2 regions of the Vibrio sp. VB16 genome follow, and region 1 is predicted to be linked to the other one. Evidence: predicted binding sites of a transcription regulator. Region 1 holds the regulator's gene; the other holds the start of a gene.
What was found. Region 1 encodes CRP, which controls carbon source genes, mostly activating them, when cyclic AMP is high. Its sites were predicted from a motif close to TGTGANNNNNNTCACA; they were not measured.
Positions count from the first base shown of each region.

Region 2: malT (HTH-type transcriptional regulator MalT) is a predicted target of CRP. The motif match lies at 5,216-5,231, and genes of this name have one in related genera.

Region 1 covers NZ_CP087590.1:3,361,085-3,368,531, forward strand. The annotation lists gene IUZ65_RS15310 (glutamine amidotransferase) at 100-819, shown strand; gene IUZ65_RS15315 (LysE family translocator) at 953-1,549, opposite strand; gene IUZ65_RS15320 (aminotransferase-like domain-containing protein) at 1,677-3,068, shown strand; gene IUZ65_RS15325 (hydrolase) at 3,065-4,036, shown strand; gene IUZ65_RS15330 (YheU family protein) at 4,052-4,264, shown strand; gene IUZ65_RS15335 (phosphoribulokinase) at 4,364-5,233, shown strand; gene crp (cAMP-activated global transcriptional regulator CRP) at 5,480-6,112, shown strand; gene IUZ65_RS15345 (GNAT family N-acetyltransferase) at 6,191-6,655, opposite strand; gene groL (chaperonin GroEL) at 6,845-7,447, opposite strand, start outside.
Region 2 covers NZ_CP087591.1:768,292-775,738, forward strand. The annotation lists gene malQ (4-alpha-glucanotransferase) at 68-2,245, opposite strand; gene IUZ65_RS19935 (glycogen/starch/alpha-glucan phosphorylase) at 2,407-4,860, opposite strand; gene malT (HTH-type transcriptional regulator MalT) at 5,424-7,447, shown strand, end outside.

The DNA.
Region 1 (7,447 bases):
CTCGTTATGAGGCCAATATAAACCGCCACTTACTGTATAAGTATTGGCCTGATTATAGGTTAAATAGTTTTTAGATCATGGATGGTCAAAAGGGTAAAAATGAAAAAAATAATCATCGTAAATGTGGGTTCAGCACCCGAAGTACAATTTAAAAAATTTGGCGATTTTGAAGTTTGGGCAAAAAATGCCATTACAGAAAAAAAACTTACTTCAGATAAACAGACCCTCGACATCATTTTTCACGACGGTATATTGAACCCACTCCCCAGTTTAGACACGATTGCTGGTGTGATTATTATGGGCTCTTTGTCCATGGCGACAGAAAAAACAGACTGGATGCTTCGCCTCTCAACAGAAATTTCTCAACTTGTTCACAACCAGATTCCCTTGCTAGGCATCTGCTTCGGTCATCAACTTATCGCACAAGCGATGGGTGGAGAGGTCGGTTACCATCCTAAAGGTCTTGAGATAGGCACTGTCGATATACATACACTAAGTGCCGCAGAAAACGATCCTATTTTTGCTCATTTACCAGCACACTTTTCCGCTCATGCCGTTCATTTCCAATCAGTAATAACGCTTCCAAAAACAGCGACACTGTTGGCTAGTAATGATTTTGAGCCTCACCATGCCTTTAGAATCGGAAAATGTACTTGGGGTGTTCAGTTTCATCCAGAATTTACAGCGGACATTATGCGGCTTTCACTTGCCGGTTTGAAAGAACAGGTAACTAGAGGGTTTGAGCAAAAGCACACCGCCATTTCTGATACCAAATATGCTAGTGAAGTTTTAGTTCGATTCTATGAATACTGCTCATGAAGAAAATGGGGAGTGATTATTAAAAGTAAAAACATTTCTTTATTGTCCGTTCTTCATCCTCATAAGGATGAAGAACGTCGAGAACCTAAACCACATACAATCACGTAACAAAAGGTTATTTTCGGACCAACTTTTACCAAATAAACACAACACAAATCGCAGTCAACGATCCCATACAAAGGTTAAATCGTCTCCAAGCAAGTGTGCTTGATAACCAGCGACCAATTAATGTTCCAAAACCAACCCAAATAGATGATGTTTGTATCTGAGTAATCCAAAAAATCACCGCAATAACCAATATTGACCACCAATACTCATTACCCTGCAAAGAAAACGACCCTATTGCCGTGACCATCATCATCCATGCTTTCGGGTTAAGGTATTGAAATAACGCAGCCTCTACAAATGTCATAGGCTTACTGCTTTCGTCTCCGTGTTCGGAAACGGGTTTTGCATTGGCTATTTTCCAAGCTAAGTAAAACAAATAACTGCTACCTACCCATTTCATCGCATCTTGTATAACCGGATATTGCTGGAAAATGAGACCAAGGCCTGAAGCCAACAAAAGAATCATGCTCATTAAACCGACACCAATACCAAAGGCATGTGGCAAAGATCGTCGATATCCAAAGTTGGCACCTGAAGCCGTTAACATAACGTTATTTGGTCCCGGAGTTCCTGTCATTACAATCGCGAACATCGCTATTGATATAAAAAATTGCCATTCCATTTAGTGTTCCTCATCCCTTGCAAATTGTATCGGTACAATTTGCAAATATTGGTTGATTTTCTCGTTTTTTGCGTACAAAATGACCATAACAATGCATCAACTAAAGATCAAAGGATTTATTGTCACCATGACAATCATAGATTTTCAATTATCCGATACAAACAGAATGCCTAAATACAAACAAATCGCAGAGCGATTGGCTGAGCAGATTGAATCCGGTCATTTAATGGCGAACGATAAACTACCCACCCATCGTCTATTGGCCGACAAATTAGGCGTCACCGTTGGTACAGTGACACGAGCTTACTCCGAAGCTGAACGAAAAGGCTTAGTGGAAGCGCGAGTCGGTGCTGGGACCTATGTAGTAGATAAAAAAAAGGCATACTGGGCATTTGATCAAGGGGATAACTATGACTCAAACGAATGCAATTTCGGCTTCAATATCCCCCCTATGTTTGACCGCAGCGATATGCTGAAAGATGCAATGGAGAAGGTTGCTCAATCACCCCAAGCACTCAATCAGTTTATGATCTATCAAAAACCAACGGGCATTGACTCCCATAGAGAGATTGTGGCTGATTGGTTAAATGAACATGGCGTTAAACTTGACGCAGACAGATTGTTGTTTTGTTCTGGTGCACAGCATGGGATGCAGATGGTATTTGAGGCATTCACTCGTGCGGGAGATACTATTTTATCGGAAAAACTTACCTATCCAGGGTTGATTAGTTTAGCCAAACAAAAGCAGCTAACCGTTAAAGGTATTGAAATGGATGAAGAGGGAATTATTCCTCATGCGCTTGAGGCGGCTTGCCGGCAATTCCAAGCTCGATTTATCTATCTGACCCCGACATTACAAAATCCTACAACAGCAACCATGTCCTTGGAGCGACGTATCGCTATACTAGACATCTGTAAACAACATGACCTATATGTCATAGAAGACGATGTGAATGGTCTTCTTCCCGCAGATGCCCCACCACCAATGGTTAACTTAGCACCTGAGCAGGTTATTCATATTGGTGCTTTCTCCAAATGTCTCGCCCCGGGGTTACGCGTGGGTTACATTCAACCCCCCACTAAACTGCACCCACACCTTAGTATTACGTTGCAAAACCATAGCTGGATGATTAGCCCATTACTTACCGCATTAGCGTGTGAGCTGCTTCGTTCCAACAAGCTAGAACATACCTTAGATTATATCCGGACTGAAATGAGAGGAAGGCTAACACTCGCGCTGATCTATTTATCTGATTTTCAACTCCAATACACACACGACTGCTTCCACATTTGGTTAACATTGCCAGACCATTGGCGCTTAAGCGACTTTGTCCAAGAAGCCGCATGTAATGGTGTAATTGTAAAGTCAGCGGAACTATTTACGCCTCCAGCCGCCAACGTGCCTCCTGCCGTACGACTTGCATTAAGTTCACCAATCGATCAAGCTCAGGTAGAAGTCGGGCTAATTAAATTGAAGGCCTTATTAGAGAGCACCCCAATCAGTGATTTTACTTTATGACCGAGTTTAACGCAGCAAGAGGGTTAACCAATCCTCACCTACAGACTGTTATTCCTAGAATGATTCGGAAACAACCGCTTTTTTCTGCTAAATGGCAGACATTAGAAACACCAGACGGTGACTTCCTTGATCTTGCTTGGAGTGAAGATTGGACCAGTCCAACGGCAAAAGAGAAGCCTATTTTTGTCCTTTTCCATGGCTTAGAAGGCAGCTTCGAGAGTCCATACGCCAATGGCTTGATGCATGCTTTTTCTCAGCAGGGTTGGCTATCTGTCATGATGCATTTTCGAGGCTGTAGCGGCAGACCCAATCGGCTAGCGAGAGCCTATCACTCAGGTGAAATCGAGGACCCTCGTTTCTTTTTAGAGCATATACAAAACAGGTTTCCAGATCAGCCGAAGGTCGCCATTGGTATATCGCTTGGCGGAAACATGCTGGTTAATTATTTGGCTAAATACAATGACGATCCTATAGTAGAAGCGGCCACCGTCGTCTCTGCACCTCTTGACTTAGCAGCATGTTCATCAAGAATTGAACAAGGGTTTTCCAAGATTTATCGGAACTATCTTTTAACCTCTCTAAAGAAAAATGCGCTACAGAAACAGAATCAACTAGTGTCGGAACTTGGCGTTTCAACGCAGGATCTAAAGGCCTTAAAAACGCTTTATGGCTTCGATGATATGATCACGGCACCGTTACATGGGTTTAAAAATGCTAACGATTATTATCAACAATGTTCTGGCATCCATGTTATTAATAAGGTCAACATCCCTTTGCAGGTCATTCATGCCGAAGACGACCCATTTATGACTCAAGCGGTAATACCAAACTTTCCATTAAACAAAAATATACACTATCGCCTTTTTAAACAAGGTGGTCATGTGGGCTTTTTATCCGGAACCTTGACTAAACCCGTTTTTTGGTTGGAACAAGCAATACCCAAATATTACCAACACATCGCATCATGAATAAAAGTAGGCTTTATGATCATTCCATGGCAAGAAATAGATAGCGAGACGCTTGAAAATCTAATCAAAGAGTTTGTATTAAGAGAAGGGACAGATTACGGCCAAAGCGAAACGACCTTAGACGATAAAGTCAGTCAGGTACGAACCCAGCTTAAGACAGGAGAAGCGGTGATTGTTTTTTCTGAGCTTCACGAAACCGTCGATATAAAACTCAAGCGCGAGTTCTGATAACAAAAAGTAAAGCGTTTATTCTTTTTATAGAATCTCATACACTAATTTCATATCTTCATTATCATCATTATCATCAATGTAGCGACAAGGAATCTCATGTCAGCAAAACATCCGATTATCGCAGTTACAGGTTCATCTGGCGCAGGAACAACGACGACATCTGAAGCATTCAGAAAAATGTTTAGTATGATGGACGTGAAAGCCGCGTGGGTGGAAGGTGACAGTTTTCACCGATTTACTCGCCCGGAAATGGACATTGAAATTCGAAAAGCAAAAGAACAAGGCAAACACATTAGTTACTTTGGTGCAGAGGCCAATAACTTCCCTGCCCTTGAACAGTTTTTTAGAAAGTATGGCGATGAAGGTCAAGGTCAGGTAAGACGATACTTACATTCCTTTGATGAGGCCGTGCCTTATAATCAGATGCCCGGCACATTCACTCCCTGGCAAGACCTAGCAGAAGATAGCGATGTTCTTTTTTATGAAGGCTTGCATGGTGCTGTTGTCGATGGTGATATAAATGTTTCACAACATGTTGACTTGCTAATCGGCATGGTCCCCATTGTGAACCTTGAGTGGATCCAAAAATTTGTACGAGATACGCGAGATAGAGGCCATTCACGAGAAGCCGTGACCGACTCCATCGTTCGTTCTATGGATGATTATCTTAACTACATTACCCCTCAGTTTTCTCGAACGCACATAAACTTCCAACGGGTTCCGACTGTTGATACTTCAAACCCACTGAATGCGAAAGCGATACCCAGTTTGGACGAGAGCTTCGTCGTGATTCGATTACGTGGAATGAAGAATGTAGACTTTCCTTATCTTTTAGCCATGATTGATGGCTCTTTTGTTTCTCGCCATAACACTCTGGTGGTTCCAGGAGGAAAAATGAGTTTTGCTATGGAATTAATAATCAGACCGGTTCTACAACAATTAATAGAAACTGGGAAAATCGGCTAAAAATTAAGCCTGAATGCAGTTTAGTTCTGATACCGTGATGATGTGCACAGTTTTGCTTAGAGAAACGGGAAATCAGGGCGATCAAAATCAAGAAATTGACTGCAAAAAAGGATACTATTCTTAACCTATATACATGTGTAGCTTGCAGCTATGAATTTAAAATCTTATGCTAACGTCACCAATAATACGGGGACACAGCAAAGGAAAGCTGCTGGCACAGGCCCTACAGATAATAGTGAGATAATTATGGTTCTTGGTAAACCTCAAACCGATCCAACGTTAGAGTGGTTTCTTTCGCATTGTCATATTCATAAATATCCTTCCAAAAGTACGCTTATCCACGCTGGAGAAAAAGCGGAAACTCTGTATTACATTGTGAAAGGCTCTGTAGCTGTGCTTATCAAGGATGAAGAAGGTAAAGAGATGATTCTTTCTTACCTTAACCAAGGAGACTTCATCGGTGAGCTAGGTCTATTCGAAGAAGATCAAGAGCGTACTGCATGGGTTCGTGCTAAATCACCATGTGAAGTAGCTGAAATTTCGTTTAAGAAATTCCGCCAGCTTATTCAAGTTAATCCTGACATTTTAATGCGTCTTTCAGCTCAAATGGCAAGCCGTCTACAAACGACTAGTCAAAAAGTTGGTGACTTAGCATTCTTAGATGTGACGGGACGTATTGCTCAAACACTTCTGAACTTAGCAAAACAACCAGATGCGATGACTCATCCAGACGGCATGCAAATTAAGATCACTCGTCAAGAGATTGGTCAGATTGTAGGTTGTTCACGTGAAACTGTTGGTCGTATTCTTAAGATGCTTGAAGAACAGAATTTAATTTCTGCTCACGGTAAAACTATCGTCGTTTACGGTACACGTTAATACCGTCACAAACAGCATTGATTAAAAAGCAGCGTTTACGCTGCTTTTTTTATGCCATAAGAAAAGATACGCATTGGTTTATAGTTGCAGTTCCATTCTATAATTAATGAGTGTTTGCCCTCTGAGATCCACTTGTCGCTCTTCTGCTACCTTAAAACCATAGTGTTCAAAAAAAGGTTTCGCAGTAATACTGACATGCGAATAAAGTCGACGAATTTTGCTTTTATTACCTTGCTGGAAAATTTGTTGCATTAAAGCACCCGCAATCCCCATACTTTGATGATTGTGATCGACATAAAAATGGCCAATCAATCCATCAGATTGGAGATCGGCATAACCCACTATCCTGTTATCAATTTCGGCGACAAAAGGCACAAGTTTATCCAGAAGTGCCTGCCAACTATCAAGCGTAATTTCATCTGATGCCCAAGCTTCTATTTGCCTTTCAGAGTAGTCCTTTCTATTTACACTACGCACAGTATCAAAAAACAACGTTCTCAACGTACAGGCGTCCTCTGGGGTATATGGTCGTATTCGGATAATACTTTGCACTTCGTCACTTCTCTTCTAATTTATAATTAATATTAAGCCTAACCAGTAATTAAACCATTTTCTACACGCACAAAAAAACCGAAGCGATAAAACTTCGGTTTTTACTATAACAAGGTTTAGGGTTCTCTAAACTGTGTGACTTGAGAGCAAGACATTCAGTGACGAGAAGCCAAATCCTTCTTACATCATGCCTGGCATGCCACCCATACCACCCATGCCGCCCATATCAGGCATTCCACCTGAATCTTTAGCTGGCATATCGGTAATCATCGCTTCTGTTGTGATCATAAGACCAGCAACCGATGCGGCAAACTGTAGCGCGCTACGAGTTACTTTAGTTGGGTCTAGGATACCCATTGCAATCATATCACCGTATTCGCCTGTCGCCGCGTTGTAGCCGTAGCTACCTTCACCAGCTTTAACGTTGTTAGCAACAACAGAATCTTCGTCGCCCGCATTTTCAACGATTTGACGCAACGGCGCTTCCATAGCACGAAGTGCAACGCGAATACCTACGTTTTGCTCTTCGTTAGCACCTTCAAGGCCAACGACTTTCGATGCTGCACGAATAAGTGCAACACCACCACCAGCAACAACGCCTTCTTCAACGGCTGCGCGAGTAGCGTGAAGTGCATCTTCTACGCGATCTTTTTTCTCTTTCATTTCAACTTCAGTTGCTGCACCGACTTTGATTACTGCAACACCGCCCGCGAGTTTCGCGACACGTTCTTGTAGCTTCTCTTTGTCGTAGTCTGACGTTGCTTCTTCGATTTGTTGACGAAT
Region 2 (7,447 bases), on a different replicon from region 1:
ATCCCATTCTATCGGACTCTCGGAAAATGTGGAGTGACTTGATCGATATTTTCTACGAGAAATTGACCTATCTTCCAGCTTCCTGACGCACTTCTGTAAGTCTTCTTGCAATCCTATTCACTTCTTCGCGAGCAAATATGTCATCTAACCCAACAGAAAGCTTGCGACGCCAGTTAGGATATTCATTGACAGTGCCTGGAATATTGACGGGTTTATCCATTTCTAGCCAATCTTCTAGCTGAACACTCAACAAGGTTGAGGAACCAGAAGCAAGGTGAAGCTGCAATGCCTCACTTAGGTGTTGATCCATTGCGACTAAGGTTGCATCTCTTCCTACGCAGTCCGGTAAGCGGCCATGCCAAGCAACACTATTAAGTATCTCTTGCTTGCACTTTAAACGGTCATCAAATAGAACTTCAAGCTGCTTTTCATCTGGATATAAACCAAGTTCTTTGCCCATCTTTAGGTCATCGCAGTGCCAGAAACCACGTAATGTCGGCATATCGTGCGTACAAAGAGCGGACATAGACTGATCTTTGTAATGCGCTGGAGAATAATAACCACCATCCTCCGCGACTTCAAAGAAGAACACCTTGTATGAATGCACACCGGCATCCGCAAGAATATCCACTATCTCATCAGGTACGGTACCTAAATCTTCGCCAATCACTGAGCACTGATGTCGATGCGATTCAAGCGCAAGAATGGCAAGCATATCCTCTACTGGATAGTAGATATAGGCCCCTTCTGTTGCACCTTCACCTTTAGGGATTAACCAGAGACGTAACAGCCCTAATACGTGATCAATTCGAAGTGAACCACAATGCTTCATATTGGCTCGAAGCAGTTTTATATACGCATCGTAACTGGTTTCTTGCAAGACCAGAGGGTTAAGTGGTGGCAGCCCCCAGTTTTGGCCAAGCGGTCCCAATACATCTGGTGGAGCACCGATGCTTGCACCTTGAACGAGAACACCATCGTCTGCCCAAGTTTCAGATCCCGAATCAGCAACACCAACGGCTAAATCACGATAAAGACCAACGGACATACCTTTCTCTTCAGCCAATACTTGCGCTTCATGGATCTGGCTATCTGCCACCCATTGAAGATAAAAATACAGCTGAACTAATTCTTGATTGTCCGCGATAAACTTTTGAACAGCGGCGTTATCAAAATGACGGTACTGTTCAGGGAAAACAGGCCAACCCCAAACCGAAGAATCTTCTTTGTGTAACTTGCTGTGTAACGCATCAAAGGCTGCTTGATGTTTTAGGCTTGCTCCACCTTCTTCAATGAAGGCCAAAAACTCAGCTGCACGCTCACTTTCTTTATCTAAGTGACGTGTTTTAAATTCGTTATAAAGAAGAGGCAAAACACTCATCTTTAGATCAGCAACTTCAGTATAATTAACCCAATGAGCATCGCGAACTCTTTGCAATCGATGTTGGAAGTCCGTGCTGCCAACTTTTTGCTGTGCTTCAACGCTTAATACGAACTCAGGGACTGAACTTACGTCTATGTAAAGCACGTTCAACCAACGACGTGAAGATGGGCTGTACGGGCTAGCACCTTCTGGATTAGCAGGAAACAGCGAGTGAATAGGGTTTAAGCCAACGAAATCACCACCGCGGGACGCCACTTCAGCGACAAGCTGTTTAAGATCCCCAAAATCACCAATACCCCAATTGTGCTGAGTACGCAGAGTATAGAGTTGTACACTCGGCCCCCACATTTTTTTACCCGCTTCGATCTGCTCTTGTTTATAACAAGCCGTTGGGGTCACAATCAATGTCATTTCATAAGGTGTCTTACGGCGTTTACGGCTAACAATCAGCTTGTGATAACCCCAAGCAAGATTCGGCAATTGAAATACCAATGACCCGCCTTCAGCGCGTTCATCTCTAACAATTTGAGATTGTAAATACCCTTCAAGTACTTCGCCTTGCTCTGTTTCCAAACGCCAGCTAAATTCGCTTTCGCGTGCACTGACGCCTAAGTTCAAACTCACTTCAACAGGTTGATCACTACCACGAACAACAAGCACAGAATCTAATACATCTTTCTTATGCTTTTTTTCGGCAGATTTGAGTAACTTTTCATCACTCGATGTATCGTAACCTAGAGACGCAAGCAGTCGACGGATGGTTTCGTCTTTAACGGTCGCATCTTCTCCCCATGCACTGACATAACTATCTGCAATTCTAGCTATTTCAGCGACTTGTTTTAGTGCTGATTGTTGTTTCATTATTTTCTCCGAAGCTGCATTAGCATCTTCATTTCAGTAGGGGTACGCAATAGATACCAAATCCAGTAGAAGTCTTTGTCCAACAACTCAACAAGATGAAAACGGCTAATGGATTGGGTATCAAAGCCAAGATAATCTCTACCTTGGCTTTGATCTTATAACTAGCGCTTAACGGCTTCTAGTTTCCAGATATTATTTACATAGTCACGAATTGAACGGTCAGAACTGAATTTGCCGACCAGTGCTGTATTCAATATCGCTTTACGTGCCCAACCTTCTTGGTCACGGTACTGTGCGTCCATATCTTCATGTGCTTTCACATAAGAGGAAAAATCAGCAAGACATAGATAAGGGTCACCACCATCTAACAAGCTGTCAAATGTCGCACGAAGCTTGCCGGGTTGGCCTGGTGTGAACTCATCGCTCAGAAGTAGATCCAATGATGCTTTCAATAATGGATCTGAGTTGTAGTAGTCAAATGGGTTATAGCCACTCGCTCGTAGAGCTTCCACACCATCAACATCCAAGCCAAAGATGTAGATATTTTCATCACCTACTTCTTCACGAATCTCCACGTTTGCACCATCCATCGTACCAATAGTTAACGCGCCGTTTAGAGCCATCTTCATGTTGCCTGTACCAGACGCTTCTTTACCTGCGGTAGAGATTTGCTCGGAGACGTCAGCAGCAGGAATAATGATTTCCGCCATGCTTACACGGTAATCTGGGATAAATACAACTTTGAGCTTGTGATTAACACGTTTGTCATTGTTGATCTTCTCTGCCACTTTGTTTGTCGCGTAAATAATCTCTTTAGCAAGGTGGTAACCCGGCGCCGCTTTTGCTGCAAAAAATACAACACGTGGTGCCATATCAAATGTCGGATCGTTCAATAAACGATGATACAAAGATAGAATGTGCAGCAAGTTTAGATGCTGACGTTTGTATTCATGAAGACGCTTAATCTGGACATCAAAGATGGCATTGGTATCAAGTTCAATACCCATGTTTTCTTGTACCCAGTTGGCTAAACGCTGCTTGTTTTCTTTCTTAACAGCCATGTATCGTTTTTGGAACGCTTTATCTTCCGCAAATTCTGCTACTTGTGTCAACTGGTCAAGATCGGCGGGCCACTCTGTACCAATTTTCTCAGAGATTAAGTCCGAAAGGCCTGGGTTACAGAACTTCAACCAACGACGAGGAGTCACACCGTTCGTTACGTTTTGTAGCTTGTTTGGATATAGCTCATTGAACTCAGGGAATAGATCGCGCTTAACCAGTGCAGAGTGAAGAGCCGCAACACCGTTTACCGCGTATGAACCAACAACACATAGATTTGCCATACGCACCATGCGGTGGAAACCTTCTTGGATAATAGAAAGCTTACGTTGTTTTTCAACATCACCTGGCCACTTAGCACGTACATCGGCTAGGAATAGGTGGTTAATCTGATAGATGATTTCCATATGACGAGGAAGAAGACGCTGAATAAGTGATTCACTCCACGTTTCCAGTGCTTCTGGCAATAACGTATGGTTTGTATAAGCAAACGTTTTTGAACAAATAGCCCATGCGGCATCCCAAGAAAGATCACGCTCATCCATCAGAATACGCATCAATTCAGGAATAGCGATCGTTGGATGCGTATCGTTAAGCTGAATGGTCTCATATTTAGGTAAGTCGGCTATTTTATGACCCGCCGCGTCATGACGACGTAGAATGTCTGCCATTGATGCTGCACTGTGGAAATACTGCTGCATTAGACGAAGTGTTTTACCCTTTTCGTGGTTATCGTTTGGATAAAGAACTTTAGTAATGTTACCCGAGTCGATCAGCGCATGCTGTGCTTCAAAGTAATCACCATTGTTAAAACTTTCTAGGGAGAACGGGGCAATTGCACGACATTCCCAAAGGCGCAATGGATAAACCGTATTACTTTCGTAACCGACGATTGGAAGATCCCAAGGCATACCTTGAACTTGCATACCTGGTACCCAACGACGTTTTTCTACACCGTTAACAAACTCAGAATCAACATGGCCATAAAAACCAATTTGCTGTGCATATTCAGGACGAGCAACTTCCCATGGGTAGCCTTCAACACCGCGCCATGCGTCAGGTGCTTCTTTTTGATGACCTTGTTCAAAAGATTGTTTGAATAGACCATATTCATAATGAAGGCCATATCCAATGGTTGGAAATTCTTGAGCTGCACACGAATCCATGAAACATGCAGCAAGACGACCCAAACCACCATTACCTAGTGATGGGTCTCGTTCTTCTTCAAGCAGGTCAGAAAGGTTCTGACCAAGTTCAGTCATCGCGTCTGTAATTTGCCCGTACAAACCCATACTAATCAGGTTATTACCTGTTAGGCGACCGATTAAAAATTCTAGAGAAAGATAGTTAACGCTCTTCGCGTTTTGAATAGCCTTGTCATTTTCCGTTTCTAATAGGTCAAGTGTGGTCAATTCAGCCAATGCGCGTCCCATTGCTAGGTACCAAGCACGAGAGTCAGCGTGTTCTATTGTGGTCGCATAAGTTGCACTTAGATGTTTCTTAACATTAGCTTGGAAAGAGGCTTTATCAAATTTCTTTTGTTGAGTTGGTTTCATAGCGAAATCTCATTAATTATCAATTTATCTGTGGCATATCCTGCATTGACTTAAGTAGCAGAACATCCTCCCATAAACGTGGTATCGGAGGAGGAGTAGTTAGGGCGTAGATACCTACTCCTACACAATTCAAGATCTAAATCACACTACTACGGTTAATTTAATAAACTTAAGTGATTCAGCTCACGTGTACATCTCTTTACCTCAATTAGCCATAAATCGGCTAAAAATGACCTATCGAAAAAAGTAACTAAAATATGTCGATTTGGTCACAAAATAATTAAAGCTTAGAATTGTTTCAGCCGTACTAATATGTACAGATGAAATAATTAATTACATCATATCCTAGTCATTATGTGACAAATGACTCAATTATGGGGCGTAGATGATCATTTACATGCGCTGGGTCATACATATTTGAGAATAGTCATGTACGACAGGGGGACCCTTAACGTAGGATTAACTTAACCGAGAAAAATAGGCGTATAAGTAGCCCTTTTTACTGTCTAAATACCAAGAGCCGGGTGACTCACCCAGTTCAAAATAACTCATTGAATATAAATATGTTGATACCTTCAAAATTAACTAGACCCGGTCGTTTGCATAACGCGATAGTCAGACCACGAGTACTCGATTTACTGCAACAAGCGCCTTTCTATAAGCTTGTACTTTTTCGTTCGCCTGCGGGATACGGCAAAACCACCATGGCTGCCCAGTGGTTGGCAAATAAAAGTGCCGTAGGTTGGTATAGCATAGACGAGAGTGATAACGACCCATCTCGTTTTGTGAACTATTTCATTCAGGCTATCAACAAAGCAACAGAGGGAAAATGTCCCAGTTCGCAAACATTGGCGGAGAGGCGACAGTTCTCCTCACTTCATTCACTCTTTGGCGAAGTTTTTGTTGAACTCTCTGATTATTTCAATGAGTTCTATGTGGTGTTGGATGATTATCATCTTGTCGATTCAGATGAGATCCACGAAGCCATGCGTTTTTTCTTAAAAAACATGCCTGACAACATGACACTTGTTGTCACTAGTAGGAGTACACCACCTTTGGGAACGGCTAACCTAAGGGTTAGAGATCTCATGATCGAAATCGACAATGGTTTACTCGCCTTTGACACCGAAGAAACAACACGTTTTTTTAATCAGCGCGTCTCTGAAGGCATCGATGATGCTACGGCCTCAAACTTACAAACCTACGTCGAAGGTTGGCCTTCGGCTCTGCAATTGATCGCGCTACAAGCACAGCATCATAAGCGGACACTTGCGCAATCAGCAGAATCTGTTTCTCAATTTAACCATGCGCATTTATGGGACTACTTGATTGAAGAGGTCTTTGATTTACTCGATGAAGATACGAAGTATTTTCTGATGCAATGTTCAGTACTAGAGACATTTAATGACGCCTTGGTGACAGACCTCACCGATAGGGAAGATTCCCTCGGCATGATTGAATCACTCAATCGTTTTGGACTCTTTATCTATCACTTAGAAGGTGAGCAAGATTGGTACCGATTCCACCACCTCTTTGGCGAGTTTCTTGCGCATCAAAGAAAAGCACGCATCGCAAATGAAGAAGTTGAGTTGCACCAAAAAGCCGCGGTAGCCTGGCTTAAGTTAGATATTCCATATCAAGCTCTTCGTCATGCTCAAAAGGCAAAAGATGACGCTCTTATTGCTAAGATCATAACCAACTCTGGTTGGAAGATGTTTAATCATGGCGAGCTGATTGTATTGGAAAATGCGATCAATCAATTAGATAAAGACTTTTTGTATAGCAATATGAAGCTATCTCTATTGCGAGCGTGGCTATCTCAGAGCCAGCACCGATACAATAAAGTAGAAGATATGTTAACCATATCTCTTTCCGAGATGAAAAGTAGAAAGATAATTCTCAGCACTAACGACCAAGGTCAAGTAAACGCCTTACTCGCACAAGTTGCGATTAATAAAAATGACCCTGTCCTTGCTCTTGAACTGGCTGAATTGGCATTGAGCCAGTTAGATACAACTATCTATCGTAGCCGGATTGTTGCCACTTCCATTGTTGGTGAAGTTAACCATGTATTGGGTAAATTAGATCGCGCATTGCCTCTGATGCAACAAACCGAGAAACTGGCCCGTCAACATCAATTATATCATCAAGCATTGTGGGCACTGTTACAACAAAGTGAAATATTAGTCGCACAAGGATTTGTACAAGCCGCATTTGAGATGCAAGATAATGCCTTTAAACTCATTGAAGAGCAGAAGCTTCAACAACTGCCTCTCCACGAGTTTCTGCTGCGTTCTAGAGCGCAAATACTCTGGTGTTGGAATCGCTTAGACGAAGCAGAAGAGTGTGCTTACAAAGGGATTGATGTACTAGGAAAGGCCGATCCTAGTAAACATTTACACAGCTATTCTATGTTGGCTCGTATTGCTATTGGCCGAGGTGAACTTGATAAAGCCGCAAGGTTTATCGAACAGATAGAACACCTATTGGAACAGTCAACCTATCACCTAGACTGGACAGCTAACGCATCGCTCTCCTTAATACTTTATTGGCAAGCACGCAACGATGTCGAATCCACGAAGCAATG